3 regions of the Ruegeria sp. YTSA105 genome follow, and region 3 is predicted to be linked to each of the others. Evidence: riboswitches for the same ligand, from Rfam matches in the RefSeq annotation. Region 3 holds a riboswitch; each other region holds the start of a gene.
What was found. A riboswitch is a leader RNA that binds a small molecule or an ion and turns the genes downstream of it on or off. The one in region 3 is predicted to bind cobalamin.

Region 1: it holds a riboswitch for cobalamin, as region 3 does, so the genes downstream of both, AC2FH2_RS04475 (DUF1636 family protein) here and AC2FH2_RS11730 (hypothetical protein) in region 3, are expected to answer to the same signal.
Region 2: it holds a riboswitch for cobalamin, as region 3 does, so the genes downstream of both, AC2FH2_RS04545 (CbtB domain-containing protein) here and AC2FH2_RS11730 (hypothetical protein) in region 3, are expected to answer to the same signal.

Annotation. Positions count from the first base shown of each region.
Region 1 is NZ_JBXWNE010000002.1:359,493-369,126, reverse strand. It holds gene cobN (cobaltochelatase subunit CobN) at 1-1,638, opposite strand, end outside; gene cobW (cobalamin biosynthesis protein CobW) at 1,642-2,697, opposite strand; gene AC2FH2_RS04475 (DUF1636 family protein) at 2,700-3,074, opposite strand; cobalamin riboswitch at 3,169-3,375, opposite strand; tRNA gene AC2FH2_RS04470 (tRNA-Cys) at 3,727-3,800, opposite strand; gene AC2FH2_RS04465 (protein-L-isoaspartate O-methyltransferase family protein) at 4,029-4,682, shown strand; gene AC2FH2_RS04460 (TolC family outer membrane protein) at 4,778-6,196, shown strand; gene AC2FH2_RS04455 (hypothetical protein) at 6,272-6,988, shown strand; gene AC2FH2_RS04450 (cobyric acid synthase) at 6,992-8,449, opposite strand; gene AC2FH2_RS04445 (DUF6280 family protein) at 8,654-8,974, opposite strand; gene efp (elongation factor P) at 9,193-9,634, shown strand, end outside.
Region 2 is NZ_JBXWNE010000002.1:374,929-384,562, forward strand. It holds gene cbiE (precorrin-6y C5,15-methyltransferase (decarboxylating) subunit CbiE) at 1-1,001, shown strand, start outside; gene AC2FH2_RS04520 (cobalamin biosynthesis protein) at 998-1,366, shown strand; gene cobM (precorrin-4 C(11)-methyltransferase) at 1,363-2,157, shown strand; gene AC2FH2_RS04530 (cobyrinic acid a,c-diamide synthase CobB) at 2,144-3,466, shown strand; gene cobA (uroporphyrinogen-III C-methyltransferase) at 3,463-4,191, shown strand; gene cobF (precorrin-6A synthase (deacetylating)) at 4,184-4,927, shown strand; cobalamin riboswitch at 4,971-5,179, shown strand; gene AC2FH2_RS04545 (CbtB domain-containing protein) at 5,217-5,387, shown strand; gene AC2FH2_RS04550 (CbtA family protein) at 5,392-6,090, shown strand; gene AC2FH2_RS04555 (hypothetical protein) at 6,157-6,651, shown strand; gene AC2FH2_RS04560 (DUF1636 family protein) at 6,648-7,061, opposite strand; gene AC2FH2_RS04565 (DUF302 domain-containing protein) at 7,130-7,588, shown strand; gene AC2FH2_RS04570 (thiamine pyrophosphate-binding protein) at 7,666-9,285, shown strand; gene AC2FH2_RS04575 (CaiB/BaiF CoA transferase family protein) at 9,272-9,634, shown strand, end outside.
Region 3 is NZ_JBXWNE010000008.1:47,569-57,202, forward strand. It holds gene AC2FH2_RS11710 (5'-nucleotidase C-terminal domain-containing protein) at 1-155, shown strand, start outside; RNA gene ffs (signal recognition particle sRNA small type) at 195-293, shown strand; gene rsgA (ribosome small subunit-dependent GTPase A) at 452-1,480, shown strand; gene AC2FH2_RS11725 (alpha/beta hydrolase family protein) at 1,502-2,359, opposite strand; cobalamin riboswitch at 2,499-2,718, shown strand; gene AC2FH2_RS11730 (hypothetical protein) at 2,802-3,206, shown strand; gene AC2FH2_RS11735 (protein-tyrosine phosphatase family protein) at 3,208-3,708, opposite strand; gene AC2FH2_RS11740 (DNA polymerase III subunit gamma/tau) at 3,865-5,616, shown strand; gene AC2FH2_RS11745 (YbaB/EbfC family nucleoid-associated protein) at 5,760-6,104, shown strand; gene recR (recombination mediator RecR) at 6,169-6,762, shown strand; gene AC2FH2_RS11755 (thermonuclease family protein) at 6,926-7,423, shown strand; gene AC2FH2_RS11760 (ribonuclease T2 family protein) at 7,565-8,194, opposite strand; gene AC2FH2_RS11765 (DUF1013 domain-containing protein) at 8,325-9,083, shown strand; gene AC2FH2_RS11770 (hypothetical protein) at 9,135-9,524, shown strand; gene AC2FH2_RS11775 (permease) at 9,567-9,634, opposite strand, start outside.

The DNA of each region.
Region 1 (9,634 bases), on a different contig from region 3:
AACGGATTTACCAGGCAACCACTCCAGCGTGCCATGCGCGCCGATATGGATCAGCGCGTCCGCGCCATGCCCCTTACGCAGCCAGAGATAGAAGGCAACATAGCTGTGGCGCGGGGTGCGCGAAAGATCGTGATAGTCGTCATCGCGCAGCTCGGGCGTGCCGCGTTCCGGTTGCAGCGCGATCAGTGTCTTGCCCCGGTTCAAGGCGGTAAAGTGGAACGCACCATCGGCAAAAACCGGGTCGTCCTCAGGCTTGCCCCAAATGGATTGCAGATCCGTTTGCAACTGTTCCGGCAAGTCTGCCAGCGCGGTCTGATAGGCCGCGAGCGGCCAAGCCAGTCGCGCATCCAAAAGCGTCTCGGCTATCGGTTCGCCGGGTGCTGTATCATAGCCTTCAGCCTGCAGATCGGACAGCATCGCCTCGGCCGAGGCCAACGCATCCAGGCCAACCGCATGGGCCATCTGCCAGTCCTTGCCGGGATAAGTCGACAGCACCAACGCTGGAACCTGATCTGGCTTGGGTTTGTCGCTTAGGCGCAGCCAGCCGTCCACCCGGTCTATGATCGCCTCAACCCGTTCCGGCTCGGGGCGGTGGGCAAAACGGGAATATTCCAGATACGGGTCGCGCTTGCCCGGTTCCTTGAACGAAGCGATGCCCGCCGAAATGCGGCCATCCACCTCGGGCAGGACCACATGCATTGCGAGGTCGGCGGGGGACAGCCCGCGTTCCGCATCGACCCAAGCCTTGCGGCGTGCGGTGGACAAGGCGACCTGAAATACCGGCACATTGGCGGCGTCCAGCGGGGACGTTCCCGAGGCGCCTTTGCCCGAAAAGGAGGTGGCGTTGATGATTGCCGAGGGGGCCAGCGCTACGACCTGTTCGCGCAGCCAGTCAGCGGCGGTAGGGGCTTTGAGCGACGGCGCAAATAGGCCAACAGCCTGAAACCCACGCGCACGCAGACGGTGGATCAGGGCCGCGACCGGGGCAGTGTCTGCCGAGGTCAGATAGGCGCGATAGAAGGTCACGAGGATGCGCTTGGCATCACCGGCGAATGCGATATCCGCCGGGATCACACCGCGATCCGGACACCATACGCCACATTCCGGGATCGTCTTGGCTCCCATCACCGGGCCAGAATAAAGCCCCGCGGCCAGTGCCATTTGCGCCAGCGCAGCCTGCGCTGCGACCTCACCGCCTGTGTCGCAAAGATGCGCCAGCCGCCGCAGGGTTGAAACAGGCAGGGTAGAATAGTCATCCAGGCGCGTATCTTCACGTCCATCCGCCGGCAGGACTGCCACAGCGATGCCTTTGGCGTGGGCCAGTGCCAGAACCTGCTGCAATCCGTAGGACCAGTAGGGCACGCCACCGATCAGGCGGATCAGAATGCCTTTGGCGCCCTCCAGCGTCTGCTCGACATAGGTGTCGACAGAAAGCGGGTGCTTCAGCGCCGTTAGATTGGCCAGCCGCAGGGTCGGCATCCGACCTTCGGGTCCACCCCCACGATGCCAGCCTGCCGCGAAAGCGCCAAGGTCACTGTCGGAAAAGGACAGCACCACCAGATCCGCCGGGCTCTGGCCCAGATCGGTCGGGGTCTCCGTTTCCTCTAACCCGTGGCTTTCGCGGAAGACGACGTGCATGGTTTACTCGGCAGCCTCGGTCACACCCACGAGGATTTCGCGGATTTCAGCCTCTTTGATGTCGTCATGCTCGGCGATGACCACCAGACGCGAGCGACGCTCTTCACCTGGCTCCCACGGGCGGTCGTACTGATGACGCACACGGGCCCCGACTGCCTGCACCAAAAGGCGCATGGGTTTGCCGGTAACAGCGGCATAGCCTTTGACCCGCAGGATGTTCAGTTCATTCGCCAGACGTTCGATATTGGCGACCAGCTGGGCCGGATCGGTCTGTTCCGGCAGCTCGACAATGATGCTTTCGAAATCATCATGCTCGTGATCGTGGTGGCCATCGTGATGGCTGGGACGTGCCTCCATGTCATCTTCGGCAGCGGCCTCAAGCCCCAGCACAACACGTACATCCACAGCGCCTTCGGCCACTTCGACCACGGGCAGCGGGCGCGGAGCCTCTGCCGCGATGATTTCCTTGGCCTTGGCGACCCCCTCGGGGCCAGCAAGATCAGGCTTGGTCAGCAGAATGATGTCGGCGCAGGAGATCTGGTCCTCGAACACCTCGGATAGCGGCGTTTCGTGATCAATCGAGTCATCGGCCAGGCGCTGGGCATCCACCGCAGCGACATTCGGGGCAAAGCGACCGGCGGCCACAGCTTCGGCATCGGCCAGAGCAATTACGCCATCCACGGTGATTTTCGAGCGGATATCCGGCCAGTCGAACGCTTTCAGCAGCGGCTTGGGCAGGGCCAAGCCAGAGGTTTCGATCAGAATGTGATCGGGGCGCGGCTCCAGCGCCATCAGCGCCTCGATGGTCGGGATGAAATCATCTGCCACGGTGCAGCAGATGCATCCATTGGCCAATTCCATGATGTTTTCCGCCGGGCAATCGGGGATCGCGCAGGATTTGAGGATATCGCCATCGACGCCAACATCTCCAAACTCGTTGACCACAATGGCCAGGCGCTTGCCCTGCGGGTTCTGCATCAGATGACGCACTAGCGTGGTCTTTCCCGAGCCCAGAAAGCCAGTGATCACAGTGACGGGCAGTTTTTCGAGATTGCTCATATCTAAGCTCCAATCGGGGGAATGCGGGCCGCACAGTTTTTGCGGAAATGTTCAGGACGTTCGCGCCATTTAACGAGGCCATCTTGGGTCGCGAGATATTTGGTCGCACCTTCAACAATGGTCTCGACATGATCGGTTTCATCGAGATGCTCATAGACAAAGGTCCAACGTTCGGGTCCGCCACGCAGCACAATCGAGCAGCCCTGATCGCAATTTGAAAGGCATTCTACTGCCTTCAAAGTGACGCCATCAGGAAGTTCTGCCTGCTCCAACGCCTTGTGCAACAACGCCCCAGGACGATCTGCATCATTCTCGACGGGCAGGCCGCGGCGGCAGGTCGTGCACACCAGCAGTTCAACAGGTGTGGTCTCGGTCATGTCTCTCATCCCCCCAAATCCTCTTCGCGGGGGACGGGGTTTCATGCGGGCCACGTATTGCGACATGGGCCCGACACCGGATCACCCCGTCCGGTTTCAACTTCGGATGTTGGCAGGTCTCCCGGCTTGCGGATGTCAGAGGCTGGCCTCTGGCAGATGTCCCGCCTTCCCGGCCTGTCTGGCCAGTGGCTTTGGGCACCCTCTCCGGTCACGGTCGCGGGGGCGGCTGCGTTTGACGGATGACCGCTGACGCATTCCCTTTTCATCTGCATGTGCAGACACCAACGGATGGGACATGCGGCACGGGCAGGGGGCTTGTCAAGCGCGGCAGACGCACGGAAATCATCGAGAATGGAAAAGCGACCTGCCAATGCCTGTCAGCGGCATGTTTGGTCAGTCAGATGCAAAATGACGGCAGGCGAGTTTGGGCTTTGCGCCTCGAAGATATCCAGACGAAAGGATTCGCGGGCCCGTTACTTCAAAGGGCATATCGCGTGGATTCGATAGAGCGGTCAAATTTACCGGCCGAGCCAGTGAGTTCACCGCCTTCTGATCAATCCGGTGTCAAGCTTCACTCAGCAGAGCACTGCCGTAGCGAGACGGCATGTCGCAGGCTCGAAAAGCCGAATGCGAAGCAACTGTTTGAAAGTATTGGAGGCGAGTACCGGAATCGAACCGGTGTACACGGATTTGCAATCCGCTGCGTCACCACTCCGCCAACTCGCCTTTTCAAGTAATATCAAATACTTGCCGTGGTGTGACAGGCGTTTTAGCAGCTTTAATCCGGGGCGTCCAGTGGGTTCGGTCTAAATTTGAGGAACTGAAAATTGGATCACCCATTCGGATCACTCTAAAATCTTCACGACAGACGAAAGTTTCCGCTTGCGGGCCGTTGCTGGTTTGCCCGGGATGTGGCACAAACCCATCAACCTTGGGAAATGAATGAGCGATCCAATGACAGATTTCGCAGCCCGCCGCCGCACCATGGTCGATACGCAGGTCCGGCCTTCGGACGTTACCAAGTTCCCGATCATTGATGCCATGCTGTCCGTCAAGCGCGAGAATTTTGTGCCAGACGCGCAACGCGAAGCCGCCTATGTCGAGGGTTTGATAGAACTTGAGGCTGGACGCTACATTCTGGAACCGAGAACACTGGCCAAGATGTTGGATGTGCTGAACATTACCAATGATGAGGTTGTTCTGGATATTGCTCCGGCGCTGGGATATTCGACGGCTGTTGCAGCCCGTATGGCGCAGTTGGTCGTAGCGGTGGAAGCGGATGAAGCGCTAGCTGCCGAAGCGCAAACGCTGCTGATGGAGGCTGACGCGGATAATGTGGTTGTTCACGTGGGGCCGCTGGATGAGGGCGCTGCCGAGCATGGGCCTTATGACGTGGTCATGATCCAGGGCGGTGTAGAAGAGGTTCCGTCTGCATTGATTGACCAGCTTAAGGATCATGGGCGTATCGCCTGCCTGTTCATGGAAGGTGATCTTGGGACCGTCCGTATAGGCCACAAATCAGGCGATCGCGTTACCTGGCGCCAGGCATTCAACGCAAGTGCACCAGTTCTGAAGGCTTTCTCGGCCGAGAGTGCATTTTCGCTATAGTCGGCGGGCAGATATATCTGCTGCCTTGATTAGTTCAACACAAAGACGCAAACTGGCCTGAGGGCTGCGTTATTTTGATTTGAGAGGATTTCGCCATGCGTTTTGCAGCAGGAGGAAAGCTGGTCAGGACTCTGGCAGTGACTGCAGGTATTGCTTTGGGCACGTTGCCTGGACGGGCGGTTTGGGCCGACAACCTGACCGACGCGTTCATCGGAGCATATAATACTAGTGGTTTGCTGGAACAGAACCGGGCGTTGCTGCGGGCTGCGGACGAGGATGTGGCGATCGCGCTATCGGCTTTGCGCCCTATTATCAACTGGACCGTCGCGGTTAGCCAAGACTATACGCGCAGCAGAAACAGTGGTGTTACGAACAGTGTAGATCCTTCGAACTTCTTCTCGGGCCTGACGCTGAGCCAGCTGTTGTATGATGGCGGAGCCTCGATTCTAGGCAAGCAATCAGCGCAGGAAACGGTGCTGTCGACCCGGCAGGCGCTGATCGATATCGAACAGCAGGTCCTGTTCCGCGCGGCGACCGCTTACCTGAGTGTTCTGCTGCAGGAAGAGACCGTATCGATTCGTCAAAACAACGTTGAACTGTCCGCAGAAGAGCTTCGCGCCTCGCAGGATCGTTTCGAAGTTGGGGAAGTTACCCGCACAGACGTCGCATTGTCTCAGGCTCAGCTTGCAAGCTCGCAGGCCGATCTGGCGAATGCGCGCGGCGATCTGAGCACTGCTCAGGCGGAATATGTGAACGCAGTCGGCAAACTGCCGGGCCGTACTGCTGGTCAGCCCAGCCTGCCAAACTTGCCCCGCTCCGAGACCGAGGCTGTCAGCCTGGCCCAACGCAATCACCCGTCCATTCTGTCCGCACAGCACCAAGTGCGGGCTTTTGATCTGGTCGTTCAGCAGCAGCGCGCGGGCCTGGGTCCGAATGTCAGCCTGAACGCTGATGCGGGCGTCACCGAGAGCTATGATGACGACGATTATGTGAATGATGCGAGTATCTCGCTGAACTTCAGCCAGCCGATCTATGCGGGTGGTCGACTCGCGGCAAGCGTGCGCCGCGCAATGGCATCGCGGGACGCGTCGCGTGCCAATCTGCTGAATGTTCAAAAGAACATTACGCAGGGCGTGTCTGATGCCTATGTCCGGTTCCAAACTGCAAGCGCAAGCCTGAGGGCCTCTTCGGAACGTGTACGCGCCTCGGAAGTTGCGTTTGATGGTATCCGCGAAGAGGCAACTTTGGGTGCGCGGACCACTCTGGACGTGCTGGCTGCTCAGCAGGATTTGCTGGACGCGCAGCTTGCCGAAATTGCTTCCAGAACCGAGCGATCTCTGGCGGCTTATCAGTTGCTGCAGGCCCAAGGTTTGCTCACGGCCGAGCGTCTGGGCCTGGCGGTTCAGATTTACGATCCGACCCTTTACTATAATCTGGTGAAGAAAGCCCCCGCGCAGGTCAGCAAGCAGAGCAAAGATCTGGATCGGGTCCTGAAAGCACTGCGTCGGGACTAAACACCCAATACTGCCTGTTGTGAGGTCTGCATTGTTTGGCTACACTCGGACCTGAGGTTAGAGCGGTAGAAAACAATGACAGACAATGTCGTGAACTCCGGGATCGAAGACGTACTGTCATCGGTCAAGCGGCTGGTCAGCGAAGAAGGTCGAAAAGTTCCCGATCTGGTGCGTTCCAAGTCAGAGCGAAAGCCAGGGCGGCTTGTTCTGACTGATGCGCTCAGGGTTGGCGAGCAAACAGGTGTCGAGACGCAGCCTTTCAAGCTGGATGCTGAGTACAGCGCTGAAAAATCGGTGAAACCGATGCTTTTGCGCGCCTGCGATGTTGTTGCGGGTGATGAAGCGGAGTCGGCTACAGAGCATTCACCTGATCCAGTTGCGGAAGAGGGCATAGCCAAAAGTCTAAGTGCCAAAATTGAGGCGCTGGAAGCCGCGATCGCCAGGACCGAAGATCAGTGGGAGCCCGACGGTGACAGCGTAGATGCCTATTCAGGAACGCCAAATCAACCGTTGGAATGGCAACCCCAAGACGAAGCCCCAGATGCAGAGACTGAGACTGTTGAAAAGGCAGTGTTTGTACGGGACCCAGAGGTATCGGCTGCCGCGGATACAACAGGTTCAGAAGCAGATGCTGCCATGTCCCGGCTTGATGACGATGGCTTGCGCTCTTTGATTGCGCAGGTTGTTCGTGAAGAACTGCAGGGCGTACTGGGTGAACGCATTACGCGGAACGTTCGAAAAATGGTTCGCCGCGAAATCTACCGTGCGTTGGCCGAGCAAAAAGCCGAGTAAAAGTCAGCCTTTAATCGGCGTTTCAGCCAGTTCCAGCAAGCGGTCCAGATCCATATGTCTTTCCAGATGGTCGGCCAGACGATCAAGCGTATCTTCGACACCGTCCTCATAGTGCAGGGTGGAAGAGACTCCCAAAAGCTGTAGGTAGTCGGCCCGAAATTGATCGGATGAGAATATACCGTGTAGGTAGCTTCCGCGTATCCGGCCAGTCCGATCAGCTGCGCCTTCTGGGCGGCCCTCGACCTCCAGCCAGGCGCGGGTGCAATCGTTGCCTTCGGTGCGGCCCATATGGATCTCATATCCGGTCAGCGGTTGGTGCCCCGGCAGGGCGCGTGCAGTCCGCAGGGTCACCTTTTTCTCGCCGACCATAACGGTATCCACATCCAACAGCCCCAATCCATCGACTGTACCTGGCCGCCCGTCCACACCATCGGGATCAGCAATGGTGTTACCTAGCATTTGGTAGCCACCGCATAATCCCAACACGTGACCGCCACGTCGCACATGGGCATAAAGGTCGATATCCCAGCCCTGCGCACGAAAATAAGCCAAATCGCCAATGGTTGATTTGCTTCCGGGAAGCAGGACCAGATCGGCGTCGCCGGGCAGCGCGCGGCCAGCGGGCACGATCTCGACCGTGATGCCAGGCTCTGCCGATAGCGGATCAAGATCATCAAAATTGGCCATCCGTTCCAACTGAGGTACTGCAACCTTACAGGAACCGCCACTGTGGGACCGGATATCCATCATATCTTCGGCTGGCAGCTTCCAGGCATCGTCGAACCAAGGCACAACACCGATACAGGCCCAGCCTGTTCGAGCGGCGATGTCATCGCGACCTTCGTCGAATAGGGATACATCGCCCTTAAAGCGATTGATGGCAAAGCCTCGGATCATTGCCAGATCGCCAGCATCCAGCACGGCCTGAGTCCCGACGATCTGAGCAATTACCCCACCTCGGTGAATATCGCCGACAAGTACGACCGGCACACCCGCGGCGCAGGCGAAGCCCATATTGGCAATATCACCCTGACGCAGGTTGGTCTCGGCCGGGCTTCCGGCCCCTTCAACCAACACCAGATCAGCGTCGGTGCAGAGCCGGTCAAAACTCTGGCGCGCGGCTGTCATCAGCTTGGATTTATCCTTGCGGTAATCGCCAGCCTGCATCGTTCCGGCGCGTTTGCCCTGAATGATGATCTGCGCGCCTGTATCTGTTTCAGGCTTCAAAAGGACCGGGTTCATATCCGTATGTGTGGCGCGTCGTGCCGCCAACGCCTGTAGGGCTTGCGCGCGCCCGATCTCGCCACCATTTTCGGTTACTGCGGCGTTATTCGACATGTTCTGCGGTTTGAACGGCGCAACCCGCAGGCCTCGGCGCGTATAGGCGCGTGCCAATCCGGCCACCAGAACCGATTTTCCAACATTGCTGCCTGTGCCCTGAATCATGATGGCGCGAACCATGCCGAGTCTCCTGTAAGCTAACGCGCAGATGACCTGATTTAACGGTGAAGGGAAAGCCCCGGATGACGTGGCATTGTCATCATTTTTCAGTCATCGGGTGAGGGCGCAGTTTCGCACCGGAATTCATATTCGGGGTCTATGCAACAAAAAAACACGCCTCCATCAATAGGAGGCGCGTTTTTTCAAACAGACTCGTGTCTGTGATCAGGCGGCTTCGGCCTGTTGGGCGGCGTTGCGGCGCTCGCTTTCTTCGCGCGAAAGAGCGACCGAAGTACGCACACCGCGACCAACGAAATCCATCAATCCGCTGACAACCCGTTCATTTGGGTCGATACCCGCGCAAGACAGCACTTCGCGCCCATCGCGCGAGCGTGCCCAGCGGGCGATCTGTTCTGGGCCATTGCCATACTTTTTGTCGTCGGCGATAGCATCATCCAGCGCAGCCAAAACGACGGCTGCGAAAAGTTTACGAGCACGGTTGCCTTGCTCATTGTTAAAGGCGGTGCCGTCAACGAAATCTCTCATCTCGTCTTCCTTGTTGTTCTTGCTCTTGCATTTTCGGCGTGACGGTTCTTATGACCTATTAAGTGCGATTCGGATACACCTAATGTGCATAGTTGCGTTGCGTCACGCGCATAGCTTGCTGCGGCTGCAGCACAAGGTGTCGTTGTCTTGTCAGGTGCGGCCACGCCAGATATAGGGTGCGCGACTGACGCATCAACCGTTTGTGAAGGATTTATGTAATGCCCAAGATAAATGGGAACGAAATTCGCCCCGGCAATGTGCTTGAGCATAACGATGGGCTATGGGCCGCTGTCAAAGTTGATCATGTAAAGCCCGGTAAAGGCGGGGCTTTTGCACAGGTCGAACTGCGCAATCTGCGCAATGGTTCCAAACTGAACGAACGTTTCCGCTCAGCTGACAAGGTCGAGCGGGTTCGCCTGGAACAGAAAGACCAGCAGTTTCTATACGAATCCGACGGCATGTTGGTGTTCATGGATTCCGAGACCTATGAGCAGATCGAACTGTCCGCTGATCTGTTGGGTGATCGCCGCCCGTTTCTGCAGGACGGCATGACTATCGTCGTAGAATTTTACGAAAGTGAGGCACTGAACGCCAAACTGCCACAGAAAGTGACGTGCAAGATCGTCGAGACCGAGCCTGTGGTCAAAGGTCAGACCGCTG
Region 2 (9,634 bases), on a different contig from region 3:
GTTTTCGCGGGCGATCAACCGTGGTTCTGGCCTCGGGCGATCCGTTCTGGTTCGGCGCCGGATCCGTGATCGCGCGGAATTTCGAGGCCGGGGAATGGACCGCCCTGCCCGGCCAATCGACGTTTTCGCTAGCCGCTGCGCGGTTGGGCTGGCCGCTGGAAAGCACGCAGACATTTGGTCTGCACGCGGCCCCGCTGACCCGGCTGCGCCCGCATCTGGCCCCCGGCCTGCGCGCGATTCTGCTGTTGCGCGATGGTAAGGCCGTGACGGAACTTGCCACCTATCTGACTGACACCGGCTTTGCCGACACACACCTACATGTGATGGAGGCCCTGGGTGGCCCGCGCGAACGGGCGCGCAGTGTCTCGCTGACCGAGGCGCTGCTGGGTGGGTTCGATCACCCGGTCTGCGTCGGACTCGAAGTTGCTGGCGGCGGGCAGGCCTTTCCGCGCGCCTCTGGCAAACCGGATGAGATTTTTGAGACCGATGGGCAGATAACCAAGCGCCCTATCCGTGCGCTGACCCTATCGGCGCTGGCCCCGCAGCGGGACGAGCATCTGTGGGACATTGGCGGTGGCACCGGGTCAATCAGCATCGAATGGCTGATGTGTGATCCAACGCTCAGCGCCACAACGATCGAACCCCGCGATGACCGCGCCGAGCGTATTCGCCGCAATGCCGACGCTTTGGGTCAGGACCGGCTGCAGGTGGTGCACGGCACCGCCCCGGATGCGCTGAACGGCCTGCCCCTAGCCGATGTCGTGTTCATTGGCGGCGGGCTGAGCAGTGAGCTGTTGCAATGGCTGCATACAACCCTGCCCTCCGGCACGCGGCTGGTGGCCAACGCGGTGACACTGGAGAGCGAAGCGCTGCTGGCGCAGTGGCAGGATAAGCTGGGTGGTGAGCTGCTGCGGATCGAATTGGCACAGGCCTCAGCTCTGGGGCCACGGCGCGGTTGGAAATCGGCCTATCCGGTGGTGCAATGGAGCGTCACGTTATGATCGTCGCAGGCATCGGATTTTCCTCGGCCGCCACAGTGGACAGCCTGCGCGCCGCCTATGATCAGGCGAGTGCCGGTCACGCTGTGGACGCGCTTGCCACGGTAGCCGACAAGGAAGGCCACGCCGCACTAACAGATTTTGCCTCGGCCATTGCCCTGCCCTTGCATTTCATTGCCCCCCCCGATCTGGCCGGACAGCGCACCCTCACCTGCTCGACCCGCAGCCGCGCCACCTATGGCACCGGCAGCGTCGCCGAAGCATCCGCCCTTGCCGCCGCCGGAACTGGTGCGCGGCTGATCTCACCCAGACAGATTTCAGACGACCGGCTGGCCACCTGCGCCATCGCCATCGGAGGACAGACATGACCGTTCATTTCATTGGCGCCGGACCGGGTGCCGCCGACCTGCTGACCTTACGGGGGCGCGATATCATCGCCGCTTGCCCGGTTTGCCTATATGCGGGTTCGCTGGTGCCAGAGGAAATTCTGGACCATTGCCCCGACGACGCCAAGATCGTGAACACGGCGGCGATGGATCTGGATCAAATCATGGCCGAGATCGAGACCGCACATCAGGCCGGTCTGGATGTTGCGCGACTGCATTCCGGCGACCTGTCGGTCTGGTCGGCGATGGGTGAACAAATCCGCCGCCTCAAGGAATTGGGCATCCCGGTCAGCGTGACCCCCGGCGTGCCGTCTTTTGCCGCTGCGGCTGCATCACTGGGCACGGAACTGACCCTGCCCGGACTTGCGCAATCAGTGGTCCTGACCCGGACACCGGGACGCGCATCGTCGATGCCCGAGGGCGAGACGTTGGCGAATTTTGCGCGTACCGGGGCGACGCTGGCCATCCACCTGTCGATCGGCAATCTGGACACTGTTATCGCCGATCTGACCCCGGCCTATGGCGCCGAATGCCCGGTGGCCGTGGTCTACCGTGCCAGCTGGCCCGATGAGCGGATCATCCGTGCGACGCTGGCGACGCTGAAAGACGCGCTGGACGAGAGCATCTCACGCACGGCGCTGATCATGGTGGGTCCAGCACTGGCTGGTGAAGGGTTTGACGAAAGCTGCCTGTATTCTAAGGATTACGACCGCCGGTATCGCCCGCAAAGCGCGGACAGCCCTTGGTCAAGCTGGAGCCATGGTGATGACTAACCCTCCGGGCATTCTGATTTCGGCACCGTCTTCGGGGACTGGCAAGACCACCGTGATGCTGGGCCTGCTGCGTGCGCTGGCCGAGGATGGCCTGACCGTCCAACCATTCAAAAGCGGCCCTGACTATATCGACCCGGCCTTTCACCGGGCGGCGGCTGGGCGCGCCTCGTTCAATCTGGACAGCTGGGCGATGGGCGATCCTCTGCTGAACGCAATATCGGCACAGGCTGACGGCGCGGATATCGTCGTAGCCGAAGGATCGATGGGTCTGTTCGACGGTGTCGCCAAACCCGGTGAGATTGGCCATGGTTCTAGCGCGGAAACCGCGCAGCGTATGGGCTGGCCTGTGGTGTTGGTTCTGGATGTCGGCGGTCAGGCGCAATCAGCTGCAGCCACGGCGCTGGGGTTTCGGATGTACAACCCCGACCTGCCCTTTGCCGGGGTAATTTTGAACCGCTGCGCCAGCCCGCGCCACGAGCGTCTGACCCGGTTGGGTATGGAACGTGCAGGCCTGCCGGTTCTGGGCGTTCTGCCACGACGCGGAGACCTGACACTTCCCGAGCGGCACTTAGGTTTGATCCAGGCGGTGGAACATCCCGATCTGGAAAGCGCCATTGTCGGCTATGCTGCGTTCCTGCGTGAACATGTCGATCTGGAGGCGATCAAGCGGGCGGCTTCCTCAAGCCCAGATAGGCCATCGTCAGCCGTGCTGCCGCGCCCTCCGGCGCAGCGGATCGCACTGGCCCGGGATGCTGCGTTTTCGTTCACCTATCCGCATTTGCTGGAAGGCTGGCGCACGGCGGGTGCAGAAATCCTACCGTTTTCACCACTGGCGAATGAAGCCCCTGCCCCGGATGCCGATCTGGTCTGGCTGCCGGGTGGGTATCCCGAGTTGCACGCAGGCACATTGGCCGCCGCCAACACCTTCCAGACTGGGCTGCGCAAACATGCCGAGACAAGACCTGTGCATGGCGAATGCGGGGGCTACATGGCGCTGGGTCAGGCGTTGATCGACAAAGAGGGTGCCCGGCACGAAATGGCGGGCCTTCTGGGCCTTGTGACCTCCTATGAAAAGCGCAAGTTCAACCTGGGTTATCGCAAGGCGGAATTATTGGCCCCAATGGCCGGATTTGCCGAAGGCACAGCGCTACGCGGGCATGAGTTCCACTATTCCTCGATCATCGAACAGCCTGACGCCCCGCTGGCGCGCGTGTTCGACGCCGAAGGCGCGGAAGGCCCGCAAACCGGATCGGTGCGAAACAATGTCACCGGGACATTCTTTCATCTGATCGCCGAGGCCTCGGCATGAGTGGTTTTGTGTCCTTCATCGGTTCAGGCCCCGGCGACCCGGAATTGCTGACACTGAAGGCGGTAGACAGGATGCAGAAAGCCGATGCGGTGCTGTTTGATGACCTCAGCAGTGGCCCGATCCTGAGCCACGCGCGTGAGGATGCTGATCTGGTTGGTGTCGGCAAACGCGCCGGGCGCCCCTCGCCCAGGCAGGATCACGTCAGCCGCTTGTTGGTCGAATATGCACAAACCGGTCAGCATGTTGTGCGGTTGAAATCCGGTGATGGCGGCATGTTCGGCCGGCTTGAAGAAGAACTGGTGGCCCTGCAAGAGGCCGGGATCGACTATGAAATCATCCCCGGCATCCCCTCGGCGGTAGCGGCGGCGGCAGCGGCGGGCATTCCTCTGACCCGGCGACTGACCGCGCGGCGCGTGCAATTCGTCACCGGCCACGATGTCAGCGGCAAACTGCCCGAAGATCTGAACCTGGCAGCACTGGCTGATCCACAGGCTACGACCGTCGTGTTTATGGGCAAGCGCACCTTTCCCCTTTTGGTCAGGGCCTTACATTCCCACGGCCTTTCGCTGGATACACCTGCTTTGATGGCCGAATCCGTCTCGAGCCCCGAACAAAAGCTGCAACGCTCGACCATCGGTGCCTTGTCGCAGCAGTTGGAAACCGAGATCGGCACCGCCCCGGCCCTGATCCTGTATGGACCTCTGGCAGAGTTCGAAAATGATTGACCTGACGCTGATCGGTATTGGCACCGGCAACCCGGATCATGTGACATTTCAAGGGGCGCAGGCGATCCGTTCGGCGGACCTGATCCTGATCCCCCGCAAGGGCGAAAACAAGGCCGATCTGGCAGGGCTGCGCGAGCAGATCATCGCTCAGGTCGCGGATACTCTTCCGCAAATCGCGTATTTCGACATTCCCAAACGCCGTGCCGATGATGGCTATTTACGCGGAGTGGACGAATGGCACGATGCGATTGCATTGCGCTGGCAGGAGGTCATCGCAGCCCACCCGAAGGCCCGCCATGTGGCGCTGCTGATCTGGGGGGATCCGTCGCTGTATGACAGTTCGCTGCGAATCGCGGCACGTTTGACCCCTCAGCCAGAAACACGGGTGATTCCCGGCATCACCGCGCTGCAAGCGCTGACGGCGGCCCATGCGATTCCGATCAACGAACTGGGCGCGCCCTATATCGTAACAACTGGTCGTCGCATCCGGGACGAAGGATGGCCGGAAACCGCAGAAAACGTGGCGGTGATGCTGGATGGCGAATGTTCCTTCCAAAACCTGGACATGGAAGAATTGGACATTTGGTGGGGCGCATATGTCGGCATGAAAGAGGAAATCCTGATCAAAGGCCCTTTGGCCGAGGTTGCCCAGCAGATTCTGGACCGCCGCGCCCATGCCCGTGCCGACCATGGTTGGATCATGGATATTTATTTGCTGAAAAAGCGCATAATCTGACACAATACGTCGCAAATGATGATTGCACCGCCACAGCTATAGCGGCTAAATGGGGGTGTCTGGTCCTGCCGGAGAAATCCGGATGCTAAGAGGGAATTTGGTGCGACTGCCTCGGTGGTCAACTCCAAAGCCGCCCCCGCGACTGTAAGCGGAGAGCCCCTGTTCAACCAGCCACTCCCGGTTATCCGGGGGGAAGGCGAACAGAGGCATCGACCCGCAAGCCAGGAGACCTGCCAGGCGAAAAAACGAAACACCGGCCGTCGGGTGCGGCGGCAGAGGAGAATACAAAATGGCAACACAAACGAAAACAGCATCCGCCGCGCGTACAGGCTTTGTTCCGGTCATGTTTGCAGTGGTTCTGGGTCTGGGCCTCATCACGCTGACCGGTCACGTTCAGGCAGCGGCCCTGCATGATGCAGCGCATGACGTGCGTCACGCGACCGGCTTCCCCTGCCACTAAGACCGTGTTCAGTCGTATATTGACCAGCGCGTTGTTCGCTGGTGCTGCAGCGGGGCTGATTGCCGCCTTGCTGCAGTTGGTATTTGTGCAACCAGTATTGTTGCATGCCGAGCTTTATGAATCCGGAGAGCTGGTGCATTTCGGGGGCGAGACCGTATCGGCTCATCCCGAGCTGCCGCGCATGTTCTCTGAACTGACGCGTGATGCGCTGAGTGTCATCTTTACCATGCTGACCTATACCGGCTATGCGCTGGTGATGGTTGCGCTGATGTCGGTAGCCGAAGGTCAAGGGCATCAGATTGATGGCCGGACCGGCGTTCTTTGGGGGTTGGCCGGATTTATCGCCTTCCACCTTGCACCAGGTTTCACCCTGGCGCCCGAAGTGCCGGGTGTCGCAGCAGCCGATGTCTATGCACGTCAGGTCTGGTGGTTCGCAACGGTTGCAGCAGCCCTTGTCGCCATGTGGTTGATCGCCTTTGGAGGTAACCTGATCAGCTATGTGATCGCCGCAGTACTTCTGTTGGTGCCACATCTTATCGGTGCACCCGAGCCCGATGTTTTCACCGGCCCTGTGCCGACTGAAATTGGCGCATTGTTCGCGGCACGAGCTTTTGGAATCGGTCTGGTTGCATGGGTTCTGGTTGGCGCGTTCGCTGGCTATTTCTGGCAGAAAGAAGCGCAACCTTCCGAAGCAACGGCCTGATCGCACTTCGAATGAACGCGCCGGGTGTAAACTTGGCGCGTTTCTCTATGTTTTCAAGGAAATACAATGACCCGTTCACTTGCTCTATTCGTGATCGGTCTGGTCTTTGGCGGCGGTGCAGGATTTGTAATTGCTGCTGCAAATGGCGTCACATTTGATGGCCACGACCATTCTGATCCGTCTCTTCACGGAGCCTCACACACTGAGACCATGGCCCACGATCATTCCACGGCCCTGAACCTACCGGCAGGCGCAGATGCACCTACACTGGACATCGCTCTGACACAGGATCCTATGTCTGGCTGGAACCTGCATGTCATGCCAAAAAACTTTACCTTCGCACCGCAGAACGCATCGACCGCAGACTTGGCAGGCGAAGGGCACGCGCATGTTTACATCAACGGAGAAAAGCTCGCCCGGCTTTACGGCAGTTGGATGCATCTTGATCAGTTGCCCAAAGGCGAGGTCGAGGTTTCGGTTTCACTGAATTCCAACAGCCATAGCCCGCTTTCGGTCGATAACGTGCCGGTTCGTGCTGCGGTTACGGTTCAGGTCGACTAAAGCGCCGGAATACGCGCACGCAAACACATCCGAAGCCGCCCGCAGGGTCGGGCGTCTTCAATCCAGCCCTGCGGGCTGTTCAGGTAAGTACGGCAAGTTTCAGCGATATCCGCGGCATCCGCCACCACATCGACACCCGAAAACACATAAGATGCGCGCCCCTGCGCCTGTATAGCCAGCGCCGTGGGTTCCGCGCAGCCGCTGAAACAGGCGTGTTCGCTCACTTCGACCTGATCCGTAAATCCGGCCCTTTTCAGTGCGTCCTGCACAGCCTGCACCTCGGCCGCCCGATCACGTGCGGTGCCACAGGTTTTGCAGATCATCAGGCGCATCCGATCCAGACCTTTCCCTTCGTCCTGCGCCCGTTTCTGCGGCTTTAAGCGGCGCGGCGCAATCCCGAATGCGCACAAGATTGTGAGTGCGACGATCTCACATTTCTGGCAGGATTCCTGCAGACACCTTAAAAGGAGGCCTCTGGATGAAACTGCTTTGGACCGTCTTCGCCCTGCTGGCCCTGCCCGCCTGGGCCGACGAACCGCTCTCGGGATGGGCCGTGTATCCTACGGGCAAAAGCTATGAAGAATTGGTCTCGGACACCAAATCGGCGGTTAAGGCAAACGGTCTGATCGTGGTCACGCAGGCCGGCCCCACCAAAGCCGCCGCCGCGCGGGGAATTACAATCCCAGGCAATCTGGTGATCGGCGCCTTCAACAATGACTATGCGGTGCGCGTGCTGGAAACCTCGGTGCGCGCAATGATCGAAGCACCGATCCGGTTTTACGTGACTGAAAACGAGGACGGTACCGCCACCCTGTCCTATAAAACGCCCAGCTTTGTATTCGCGCCCTATATCTATGAGGGAGGAGACCCCCTGAGGGACATTGCCCAGGAATTGGATGACACCTTTCAGATCGTGGCCGAAGCCGCTGTCAAATAGTCACACTGGCGTGATGCGCCTTGCGTCCGGGTCTGTCCTCCGCAATCTGCGTTGAAACAGTTTTCGGAGCTTTACTGATGCAGGACTCGTCGCCCCGCGCTGCGGACATTCTGGCCCAACGGCTTTATGAGGCTGGCTGCCGCCACGCTTTTGGCATGCCAGGTGGCGAGGTGCTGACCCTAGTGGATGCGTTGGAAAAGGCGGGAATAACCTTTCACCTGACCAAACACGAGAACGCGGCTGGCTTTATGGCCGAGGCGGTGCATCACCGCGACGGTGCCCCAGCCATTCTGGTGGCCACACTCGGCCCAGGCGCAATGAACGGGATCAATGTGGTCGCCAATGCGTTGCAGGACCGGGTGCCAATGATCGTGCTGACCGGCTGTGTCGACGCAGATGAGGCGCTGACATACACCCATCAGGTCATGGATCACGCACGGGTCTATCGCTCGATCACCAAAGGGACGTTCATGCTGACCGCTAAAGGCGCGGATGTTATCGCAGACAAAGCGGTATCGCTGGCCAATCAGCCGCGCCCAGGACCGGTGCATATCGACGTGCCGATTTCGGTTGCGGATGCGCCTGTGACCGATGTCAAACGCCGCCGTCTTGTCAAACCTGCCGCCGTCGCGCCCGAGGGGGATTGCGTTGAAAAAGCCCGCCGCTGGGTGGCACAGGCCGAACGGCCCATCGCGATTATCGGCCTGGATGTTCTATATGACGACTCGCGCAATGTGGTGCAGGCGTTCCTTGAACATTTTGGCATTCCTTTTGTGACAACCTACAAGGCCAAGGGCGTGGTTCCCGAGGATCATCCACTGTGCCTTGGCGGCGCGGGCCTGTCGCCGCTTGCTGACACCCATCTGGTGCCGCTGGTTGAACAGGCCGATCTGGTGTTGTGTCTGGGCTATGACCCGATCGAAATGCGCCCAGGCTGGCGCGAGATTTGGGACCCCGAAGAAAAGCGCGTCATCGACATTTCGGCGGTTCCGAACGATCACTACATGCATCAGGCCGGGTTGAACCTGGTGGCTGATACCGGCGCGACCCTCGAGGCCATTGCAAAGGGCAACCCTGCCCGCGCCACCTGGCCCGGCAGCGAACCCGAACAGGTTCGGGCCGCCCTGGCGCGAGCCTTCCCTACTGATGACGTATGGGGTCCCGCCGCGGTAATTGCGGAAACCCGCGCGGTTCTTCCTGCCGAGACATTGGCCACCGCTGACAGTGGCGCGCATCGCATCCTTCTCAGCCAGATGTGGGGATGTTCCGAAGAACGCGGGCTGATCCAATCTTCGGCGCTCTGCACCATGGGCTGCGCTCTGCCAATGGCCATCGGGCTGAAGCTGGCCGAACCCACGCGCCCGGTCATCAGCTTTTCCGGTGATGCCGGGTTCCTGATGGTCGCCGGAGAACTGTCGACCGTTGCCGAGATGGGGGGTAACCCGATTTTCCTGGTGTTCGTTGACGCCAGCCTTGCCCTGATAGAATTGAAACAGCGTCAGCGGCAAATGGGGAACGTAGGCGTCGATTTCGACCGCCACGACTTTGCAGCTTTGGGCCGGGCCTTCGGTGGGAATGGTCACACGGTGCGCACCCGCGCCGAACTGAGGGATGCTCTGGAAGCGGCAACCAAGTCTGATAGGTTCACCGTAATCGCTGCTGAGATTGACCGCGGAGGATATGATGGCCGGATCTGAAGGGCCGCTGAAGGGCGTCAAGGTTCTGGACCTGTCCCGCATTCTGGCCGGACCGACCTGCACACAGTTGCTGGGCGATTTGGGTGCCAGCGTTATCAAGATCGAAAACCCTGCCACTAAAGGGGACGACACGCGCCAGTGGGGCCCACCCTATGTCGCTGATGCCGACGGGGTTCCATCGGATCTTAGTGCCTATTTCATGTCAGCCAACCGCAACAAGAAATCGGTCGCCATCGACATCACCACACCCGAAGGTCAGGCGGAAATTCGGCGGCTGGCCTCGTTTGCGGACATCCTGATCGAGAATTTCAAACCCGGCGGGCTTGCGAAATACGGGCTGGATTACAAA
Region 3 (9,634 bases):
AGGAACCCTTCAGAATCACTAGTAACACGGGTACGCAGGCGATCTTACGCACCGGTCCAAATGCCCACCGACATCTGCAGGACATTCAGGAATTTGATCCACAAGTCCTTGGAACTGACGGAAATGGCTTTTTACGGATTCTTCTGACCTTCTGACGGGTTGTGTTTTTCCGGCCAACTGCCTATATCCACCCTCGAGAGGTTGGCGCGGGCGAGCGCCTCGCCAACCTGGTCAGATCCGGAAGGAAGCAGCCACAACGAGCCCCGCTTGGGTCGATGTCCAACCTCTCACTTACGCGCAACGACTGCCGCAGGAGGGACTTTATGATTGTAGCAATGACCCTTCGGGCAGAGCGTTTCCGGGACTAACCCCCGCTTTTGCCTGAACACGTTACCGATGGGTGCGCGCCTGCCACCCTGATGGTTTCCTGTATCTGAACACAGGCAGAACAATGTCCAAAACACTTTCGGACCTGGGATGGTCCTCTCATTTTGCAGCCCAACATGCTGTGAACCCTACCTGCACACCGCATCGCATCAACGCCGTCCATCGTGATCGCCTGATCGGCCTGAATGCGCTTGGCGGCACATCTGATCTGACCCCTGACCGATCAACCGGCGAATTTGCGGTTGGCGATTGGGTCCTTGCGGATGATCAAAACCGCATTCGGCATCTTTTGGAGCGCAAAAGCCTCTTGCAACGCCGGGCCGCAGGCACCGGTGCGCAGGTTCAGCTGATCGCGGCGAATGTGGATGTGCTGTATATCGTCAGTTCCTGCAATGCCGATTTCAATCTGGCACGGCTTGAGCGTTATCTGGCGCTGGCGCATCAGGCCGGGTGCTATCCGGTTGTTGTCCTGACCAAGGCCGACAGCTGCCCTGACCCAGAGAGCTATGCCAGTCAGGCCAGTTCGCTGGCTCGGTTTCTGACCGTTCTAACCGTCAACGCGCTGGAGGCGTCAGAGATTCATCCGATCCTGTCCTGGTGCCCTGCCGGGCAAACTGCTGCTTTGGTCGGCTCATCCGGTGTCGGCAAAACCACATTGGCGAACGCCATGACTGGTCAGGCCGGGGCAACGGCGGGGATCCGCGAGGATGACGCACGGGGTCGCCACACCACGACCCATCGTGCGCTTCACCCGATGCGAAACGGGGGGTGGCTGATTGATACGCCAGGAATGCGCGCCCTGCGTTTGATGGATGCCCAAGACGGCGTGGATGAGGTTTTCTCAGACCTTCTGGAATTGGCTGCGACCTGCCGGTTTTCAGATTGCCAGCATCAGGCCGAACCCGGTTGCGCCGTGCAAGAGGCGATTGCCGATGGCCTGCTCTCGCCGGACCGGCTGGTACGCTGGAACAAGCTGCGGCGCGAGGATCAGAGGAACTCTGAAACCCTTGCGCAATCCCGGGCGCGCGACAAAGCCTTTGGTAAAATGGTGCGGTCTGTCATGCATGACAAAAAGTCTCGCAACAGACCCTAACGGGGACGGAAAAGCGCGTCTTCAGGCAATCAACCGGGGCCAAAGCGCCTGATTTCTGCGGGCAAAGGCACCGATATGACCGATCTCGGGCACTCCGATCTCTTTCGGAGACAGCAGATGCCGCCGCGCCTTTGGTCCATACAGATCGGCAAGCCGCCAGACAGCGTCTGGCGGCACCATCTGGTCGTCCTCGAAGGTGAACAGGTCCACCGGCGTATTCGATTGCGCCCATCTCGCTTCGGGCAGAGCGTCACCGATCTGCGGCACATAATTCTGCGGCGCCGTGCACCAGCTACGCCATTGCCAATAGACCGGACCAGGCAAATCGGCACCGATCCCCACCGCTTTGCCCGGCAGATAGCCCAGCGCATTCACTGCCAGACGCCCATGCACATGCCAGAACATCCACGCCAGCCCGCGATAGGGCCAGGGATGGTCGGACAGAGTAACCAGCCCCGAACATACACAGATCATCCGGTCGATCTGATCAATGTCTGGCTGCACCGGCCCCAGCAAACCACCAAGGGAATGACCGATGCTCCACTGCAAAGCGTCCGGGAACCGCCTGCGCATCTCAGCCCGTGCGGCGGGCATGTCGACCAAGGCCCAATCCGCCATGGTCACCTCGGAGGTTTTGAGTTTGTCGCGCAGCGAATGCCCGAAATCGCTGTAGTCATAGGTCAAACAGGCAATACCCTGTTCGGCGGCCAGCCAACGGGCAAAATGCTGGTAATATTCGCGCGGCACTGCAGTTGCGCTGTGAATCACCACGGCGACCTTCGGCTCGGTTTCAGGCAGATACAGCCGCGCCGACAGGCTGGCAGAGCCTGAGGCAAAATCAAAGTCCTTAGTCTGGACGCAGGGCGTGGTATCAAGCATGGCGCTTCCGACAAATTCTGAACTACTCGGTTCACTCAACAATCGGCCCGATTTCGGCCACCAGAGTCAAGATTTCATCAAGATGACCAAACGTCCGGTTTGAACCCCAACAGGTGGCTTGACTCGGGGTCTGCATAGCCGCTAGCGATGTGGTGATGGTTCTTGCCCCGGAATTGGGGCGGGATGAAAAGGGAACACGGTGCGGTCTGCCCCGGCGATGCCGGAAAGGGCCAACTCCGCGACTGCCCCCGCAACTGTAAGCGGTGAGCAATGCCGAAATACCACTGGCCCCAGGGCTGGGAAGGTCGGCAAAGCGACGACCCGCAAGTCAGGAGACCTGCCATCGTATCGAAACCGAAACTCGGGCGGGGTGTCCGGGCAGGTCGTCAGCGCGCTGTCACACCTGATCCTCACCCTTCGTCCTGCGCGCGGAGGGCGCATTATGATCTGGAAGACAAAGACACATGAATTCACCGCAACCGTCTGTCAGAGGACCGGGAAACCCTGCCCCGCCCTGGCCCGAATGGCACGCGCCATGGCCGAGGCGATGGCGACGGCAACGCCTGCAGCATCCAAAACATTCGAGGTCGAAGGCACTAGCGATCTGACCCATTGCACCGAAGGCTGCACGGCCCGTTTTCGGGCCCAATCAGAACAGATCAGGGTCTATTGCGGCACCAGTACGGACACGCCGACAGAAATGCTGGACGCCTATGGCGACATGATGTTCGGGCCGGAGTTCATCCAGAAATCCGCTGGTTTTCTGTCAGAACCACCCTGTGCGATGCTCGACGTTTCGACCCTGCCGCCGCGCAGCGACAGTATTCCGTATCAAGTGTCTGCCTGAATCAGGGAAGGGTTCGGGCCGGCAACCCGGCCCAGTCCTTTTGCGCGTCGGTTTCCACCGCGCAGGGCCGCACCGCACGCAACCGCCGAAGCGCTTGGCCAGGCGCTTCGCCGCATTCCACCATTAGCCGCATCACAACCATCCCCGAGCGACCGCACCCACCGCGGCAATGCACCAGCACCTTGCCACCGCTGGCAAGGACATGTTGGGCCGCCTCACTGGCTTGCGGCCAAAGCGCCTCAACCTCAGGCGTGGGGACGCCGAAATCGCGGATTGGAAGGTGAACCCAGGCAATCCGTTCGCACTGCAGGTCCGCCTCGAATGACAGCCCGCCGGAATGCTGGAACTCATCCGAGGTCGTCATCGAGATGACCAGGTCCGGCGCCCAATCCCGGATTACTGCGAAATCCCCAGCATAATCGCCCGTGACACCCGGCAGTGGGCACAGAGCGATCTGCCCTTTGCCCAATCCAAGAGGGTGAATTGCAAAACTCTCCAACACAGCTCCTTTTCCTGCATCACCACATGGGGCTGAAGCCCCTCATGATTTACCGGCTCTGATGCAACTTGCCAAAACGAAATTCCTTTTCGCGCGCGGTGGACGCGGACGGCGGGGGTCTCTACGCTGCAAACCTGACACGAATCCAACAGAGCAGACATGACCGACACGCCCAGCCCCGCCTATCAGGTTCTCGCGCGGAAATACCGCCCGGAAACTTTTGCTGACCTCGTCGGTCAGAACGCAATGGTGCGCACGCTGAAAAACGCGTTCGAGGCCGACCGGATTGCGCAAGCCTTCATCATGACTGGCATCCGCGGCACCGGTAAGACGACCACGGCCCGGATCATCGCCAAGGGCATGAACTGCATCGGTCCTGATGGGCAAGGCAAGCCCACGACCGAACCTTGCGGCCAGTGCGAACATTGCGTCGCCATCATGGAAGGCCGCCATGTCGATGTGATGGAGATGGACGCCGCCAGCCGCACCGGCGTAAATGACATTCGCGAAATCATCGACTCGGTGCGCTATCGTGCCGCCAGTGCGCGCTATAAGATCTACATCATCGACGAAGTTCACATGCTTTCGACCAGCGCGTTCAACGCGCTGCTCAAGACGTTGGAAGAACCTCCTGCGCATGTGAAGTTCATCTTTGCCACGACCGAAATCCGCAAAGTCCCGGTGACTGTTCTGTCGCGGTGCCAACGATTTGACCTGCGCCGGATCGAACCCGAGGACATGATTGGCCTGCTCAATAAGATCGCAGCGGCTGAGAAGGCGCAGATCGCGGAGGATGCCCTGGCGCTGATCACCCGCGCGGCCGAAGGGTCGGCGCGCGACGCAACTTCGCTGCTGGATCAGGCAATCAGCCATGGGGCCGGTGAAACCAGCGCCGATCAGGTGCGCGCGATGCTGGGTCTGGCCGACCGGGGCCGGGTATTGGACTTGATGGAAATGATCCTGCGAGGGGATGCAGCAAGCGCGCTGACTGAATTGGGCGGGCAATATGCCGAAGGGGCCGATCCGCTATCCGTGCTGCGTGACCTGGCCGAAATCACGCACTGGGTTTCGGTTGTGAAGATCACGCCAGACGCAGCCGAGGACCCGACGGTTTCCCCTGATGAACGTGCCCGTGGTCAGCAAATGGCCGAGGCCCTGCCAATGCGCGTTTTGACCCGGATGTGGCAGATGTTGCTGAAAGCGCTGGAAGAGGTATCGGCCGCGCCAAATGCCATGATGGCTGCTGAAATGGCCGTTATCCGCCTGACCCATGTTGCCGACTTGCCCAGCCCCGAAGAGCTGATCAAGCGCCTGCAGGACAACCCGCCACCGCCTCCGAATGGTGGTCCGGGCGGTGGTATGGCCGTGCCCTCTCAGGCTCCGGTACCAGCGGCATCATCTTCTTACGTGTCCGCAACTAGCAGCCCTGCCGGCGCGCCGTCGGCCGCTCTGGCCCATGATATCCAATCGGCGCTGGCACGGTATCCGAGTTTTGACCACGTGGTTGAATTGATCCGCACCAATCGGGATGTGAAACTTCTGGTCGAGGTCGAAAACGGGGTGCGGCTGGTTTCTTACCAACCGGGGCGGATCGAATTCACCCCGACACAAAACGCACCCACAGATCTGGCAGCGAGACTGGGTTCGTCGCTGCAACGATGGACTGGCAACCGCTGGGCTGTGTCGATTGTAGCCGATGGTGAGGTTGCGACCATCGCCGAGATTCGAGACGCCGCCGAGCTGGCGTTGAAAGCAGAGGCTGAGAAACACCCGTTGGTTCAGGCGGTGCTCATGCAATTTCCGAAGGCACGCATCAAGCGGATTGAAACACCGGAAGAACGTGCCGCCAAAGTAGAAACCGAGGCGCTGCCCGAGGTCGAAGACGAATGGGACCCGTTCGAGGAAGACTGAAACCGTCCCATCTGACCCAACTGGAAACCTCCCGGGCCCAACGGGAGGAAAGGCCTTGACGACGGGCGGGAGCCAGCTCGGCCCTTGTGCCGCGCCGACCGCGCCCGTATTTAGGCGTCAAACCGGATATTAGGAGAATACCGATGCTCAAAGGACTCGGCGGCCTGGGTGACATGGCCAAGATGATGAAATCCGCGCAGGATCTACAGACCAAGATGACGGATATGCAGGAAGAGCTGAATACCATCATGGTTGTCGGCGAATCCGGTGCAGGGCTGGTCAAGGCAACAGCCACGGCCAAGGGAGAGCTGAAAGGTCTCGATATCGACCCGTCAATCTTTAACGGCGACGACAAGGAAGTGGTCGAAGATCTGATCCTGGCCGCCGTCAAAGATGCTCAGGCCAAGGCCGCAGAACGGTCGCAGGCTGAGATGGCTAAGCTGACCGAAGGTATGGGCCTGCCCGCAGACATCAAGCTGCCGTTCTGATAGGCACTCCTGACGAAATACCGGCCGGGCCCAACTGCCCGGCCCTTATGCAGGAGCAAGCGCAGTGAGTTCGAACAGCGATATCGACAATCTGATCGACCTGATGGCCAAACTGCCAGGCCTCGGCCCACGTTCGGCCCGTCGCGCAGTGCTGCATTTGATCCGCAAACGCGCCCTTCTGCTGACACCGCTTGCGGACGCGATGCAACAGGTTGCCATCACTGCCCGTGAGTGCCTGAATTGCGGCAATGTAGGCACTTCGGATATCTGCGACATCTGCGATAGCGAAGTCCGCGCGACCGGAGAGCTGTGCGTCGTCGAAGACGTCGCCGACCTTTGGGCGATGGAACGCGCAGCGGTTTTCAAAGGCCGCTATCACGTGCTGGGCGGCACCTTGTCGGCATTAGATGGAGTCGGCCCGGATGAGCTGCGCATTCCTCGCCTCAAGGATCGGGTCACAGCCGAGGGGATCACCGAAGTCATTCTGGCGCTGAACGCCACTGTCGATGGCCAGACCACCGCGCACTATATAGCCGATCAACTGGACGGGCAGGTGCGCCTGACCTCGCTGGCGCAGGGCGTGCCGATTGGCGGCGAGTTGGACTACCTGGATGACGGGACGATTACGGCGGCGCTGAGGGCGCGGAAGGAGTTGTAGTTGAGCTTCGACACTTGGTCGAATTCAAATATCAAGTTTACACAAATACTGTATCCAGCCTAACATTCTACGCATCGATTAAGCAGATTTAGAATGCGTTTTTCATATGTTGAGATATATATTGAAGGCCCTGTTCGAATCATCGCGCAAACGATCCAGGGTGGTGCCCTTCCAACCAACTAAACGACCTGCGATCACCGGAGCACGACCGGTTCCGTCAAAGCAGCCGCCCTCGGCTTATCCAACCACACGGACTCTCAAAGGCAAGTGCCACGTAATCGACGGCGACACGATCGTGATAAGCGGCACCAAGATCAGGGTTGCCGGAATCGATGCGCCCGAGCTTGAGCATCCCTGGGGCAAGAAATCCAAGTTTGCGCTGATCAAGATGTGCAAAGGCATGATGATCACAGCCGAAATCAAAGAAGAGGTTTCCTACGATCGGATCGTCGCCAAGTGCACGCTTCCAGATGGTACTGATGTCGCCGCAGAATTGGTTAAACTTGGACTGGCTCTGAACTGGCCCAAGTTTTGCGGCGGTGAATACGCGCATTTAGAGCCGGGCGATGCGCGAAAGAAACTCTGGCGGGCAGCCGCACGCCAAAAGGGAAACATGCGCGCGTTCCATTCCGAAGTAAAACCGAAACGCAATTCCGACTAGCTTTATGGTATCGCAGTGGCCCTGAGGACTTTGGAATAGCAAGGTAGGCCTTAGCCTCGGCACGATCTGGCTATTGAACAGGATGCGGTGGCAACAACGTAGAAGTTGCGATTACCCACCATCTCGCCTTTACCGCAAACCCTAACGAATCGGATCAAAAAGCGCGTCTTTGGCCGCGCAGTCCTTGATCACATCCCGGCCACACGGCACCGGATCAAGTTCGCGCGACAGGCACAGGCGCACCTCTTCGATATAGCCTTGTTTGCAGGTGACGGTGATCATGTCGCGCTCCAGGCCCGGATTGGCCTTCAGAAACGCCTCTTCCACGACCGATGCGGGCAGCTTCACAGATGTGTCCAACTGGCGGAACACCTTTGGGCGCTCCACCGACCTATAGGCCTGCCGCGACAAGATGTAATAGTCCGAAGCGCTCAGGCCCGAGCAGGTGCCGTGCTTCTTCCACTGATGCCAGGCAAGGCCGGAACTGCCCTGAATATCTTCCATTTCACGGGTCATGGTCCGCGTCGGCGGGGCCTCAGCCGTTCGACAATAAGATGGCCAGCCCTGATGGAATTGCGGCCAAAGCCCGTGTAGAATCCAGCCGTGATCATGCCGTACAACGCATTGATCGGACCCACGCGCGTCGCCTTCGCGCGCACACCAGTTCGGCGACCAGCTAAGTGCCAGGACATAGTAGTCGAACTCACCCGGTTTTTCACCCTCGGCCAGCGCCGTCATTGCACTGAAAACCCATAGAACCAGCCAGCGCATTCGCCTCTTCCCTTCTTGCCCTGCCGCGACTATATACAGCCCAAGTTCCCCGACAACGGAAACCTGCCCCAAGATCACGGGGCCGCCGAATTCCGGCGACGGGAAAGATGTATGCATAGGAGACGGGCTGATGGCAAAACCGCTTATGGCCAAGGCAACAGCCGTATGGCTAGTAGACAACACAACGATCAGCTTCAAGCAGATCGCGGATTTCGTAGGAATGCACGAGTTGGAAGTGCAGGGCATCGCCGATGGCGACGTGGCCGCTGGCGTGAAAGGGTTCGACCCGATCGCCAACAACCAGCTTACGCAGGAAGAGATTGATGTGGCGCAGGGCAACCCGCTGCACAAGCTGAAGCTCAAGTTCAACCCCGCTGCCAGTGGCGAGGAAAAACGTCGTGGCCCGCGCTATACCCCGCTGTCCAAGCGTCAGGACCGTCCGAACTCGATCCTGTGGCTGGTCAAGTTCCACCCCGAACTCAGCGACGGTCAGATTGCCAAGCTGGTCGGCACCACCAAGCCGACCATCCAGTCGATCCGCGAGCGGACGCACTGGAACATCTCGAACATGCAACCGATTGACCCCGTCGCTCTGGGCTTGTGTAAACAGTCCGAGCTGGACGCAATCGTGCAGAAAGCCGCCGCCAAGAAAGCCGCTGAAGGTGGCGTCATGAGCGATGATGAGCGCCGCAAGCTGGTTTCGACCGAGCAGTCACTGGAAATGGACGCAGCGCCCAAAATTCCAACGGCGATCGAGGGTCTCGAGACCTTCTCGCTGTCTGATGACTCCCCCGAGGAGAAAGAAGAGCCGATCATCGACGCCGACAGTTTCTTCAACTTGCCCAAAGGCGAGGCCGAGGATGAAGACGAAAGCGATCCGCGTTTCTGATACGCAGACAGCCCCGGTCAAACTGGCCGGGGCTTTTTTGACGAGACTCTGATGCTGAACATATTGTCTGCCATTTTTGGCCCACACCGCGCCGTGACAATCTATGCCTTCCTAAGAACCTGGGGCCTGCTCGTGTTCGGTGTCGTAGGCGTTATCGCGGTTGCCGCAGCCCTGCTGTTGCTGAACGACAACGGCACGCATGAACACGAAGCCTTCATGACCGTCCCGGTTCTGTCCGCCACCGCTATCAACGGCGACCTCAAGAACGGGGTGATTGCCTCGGTACGTTTACCCGACGGATCCGCGACGTCGATCACTTCGACCGAGGCCCCGATTTCCCAGACCGTCGGCCAAAGCGCCTGTGTCGAAAAGCGGGTCTATGTGGAATCCGGAGAACCGAGGTATCGCTTCAAACTTCCGCGTTATTGCGAAGCAAGCTGACAAAGCAAAACCGCCCGGTGTCCACACCGGGCGGTTTTTCCTTCAGATCATCTGAAAGATGATCCCTGCGATCACTGCGCCGACTATCCCCAGGCCCAGATAGGTCGCAA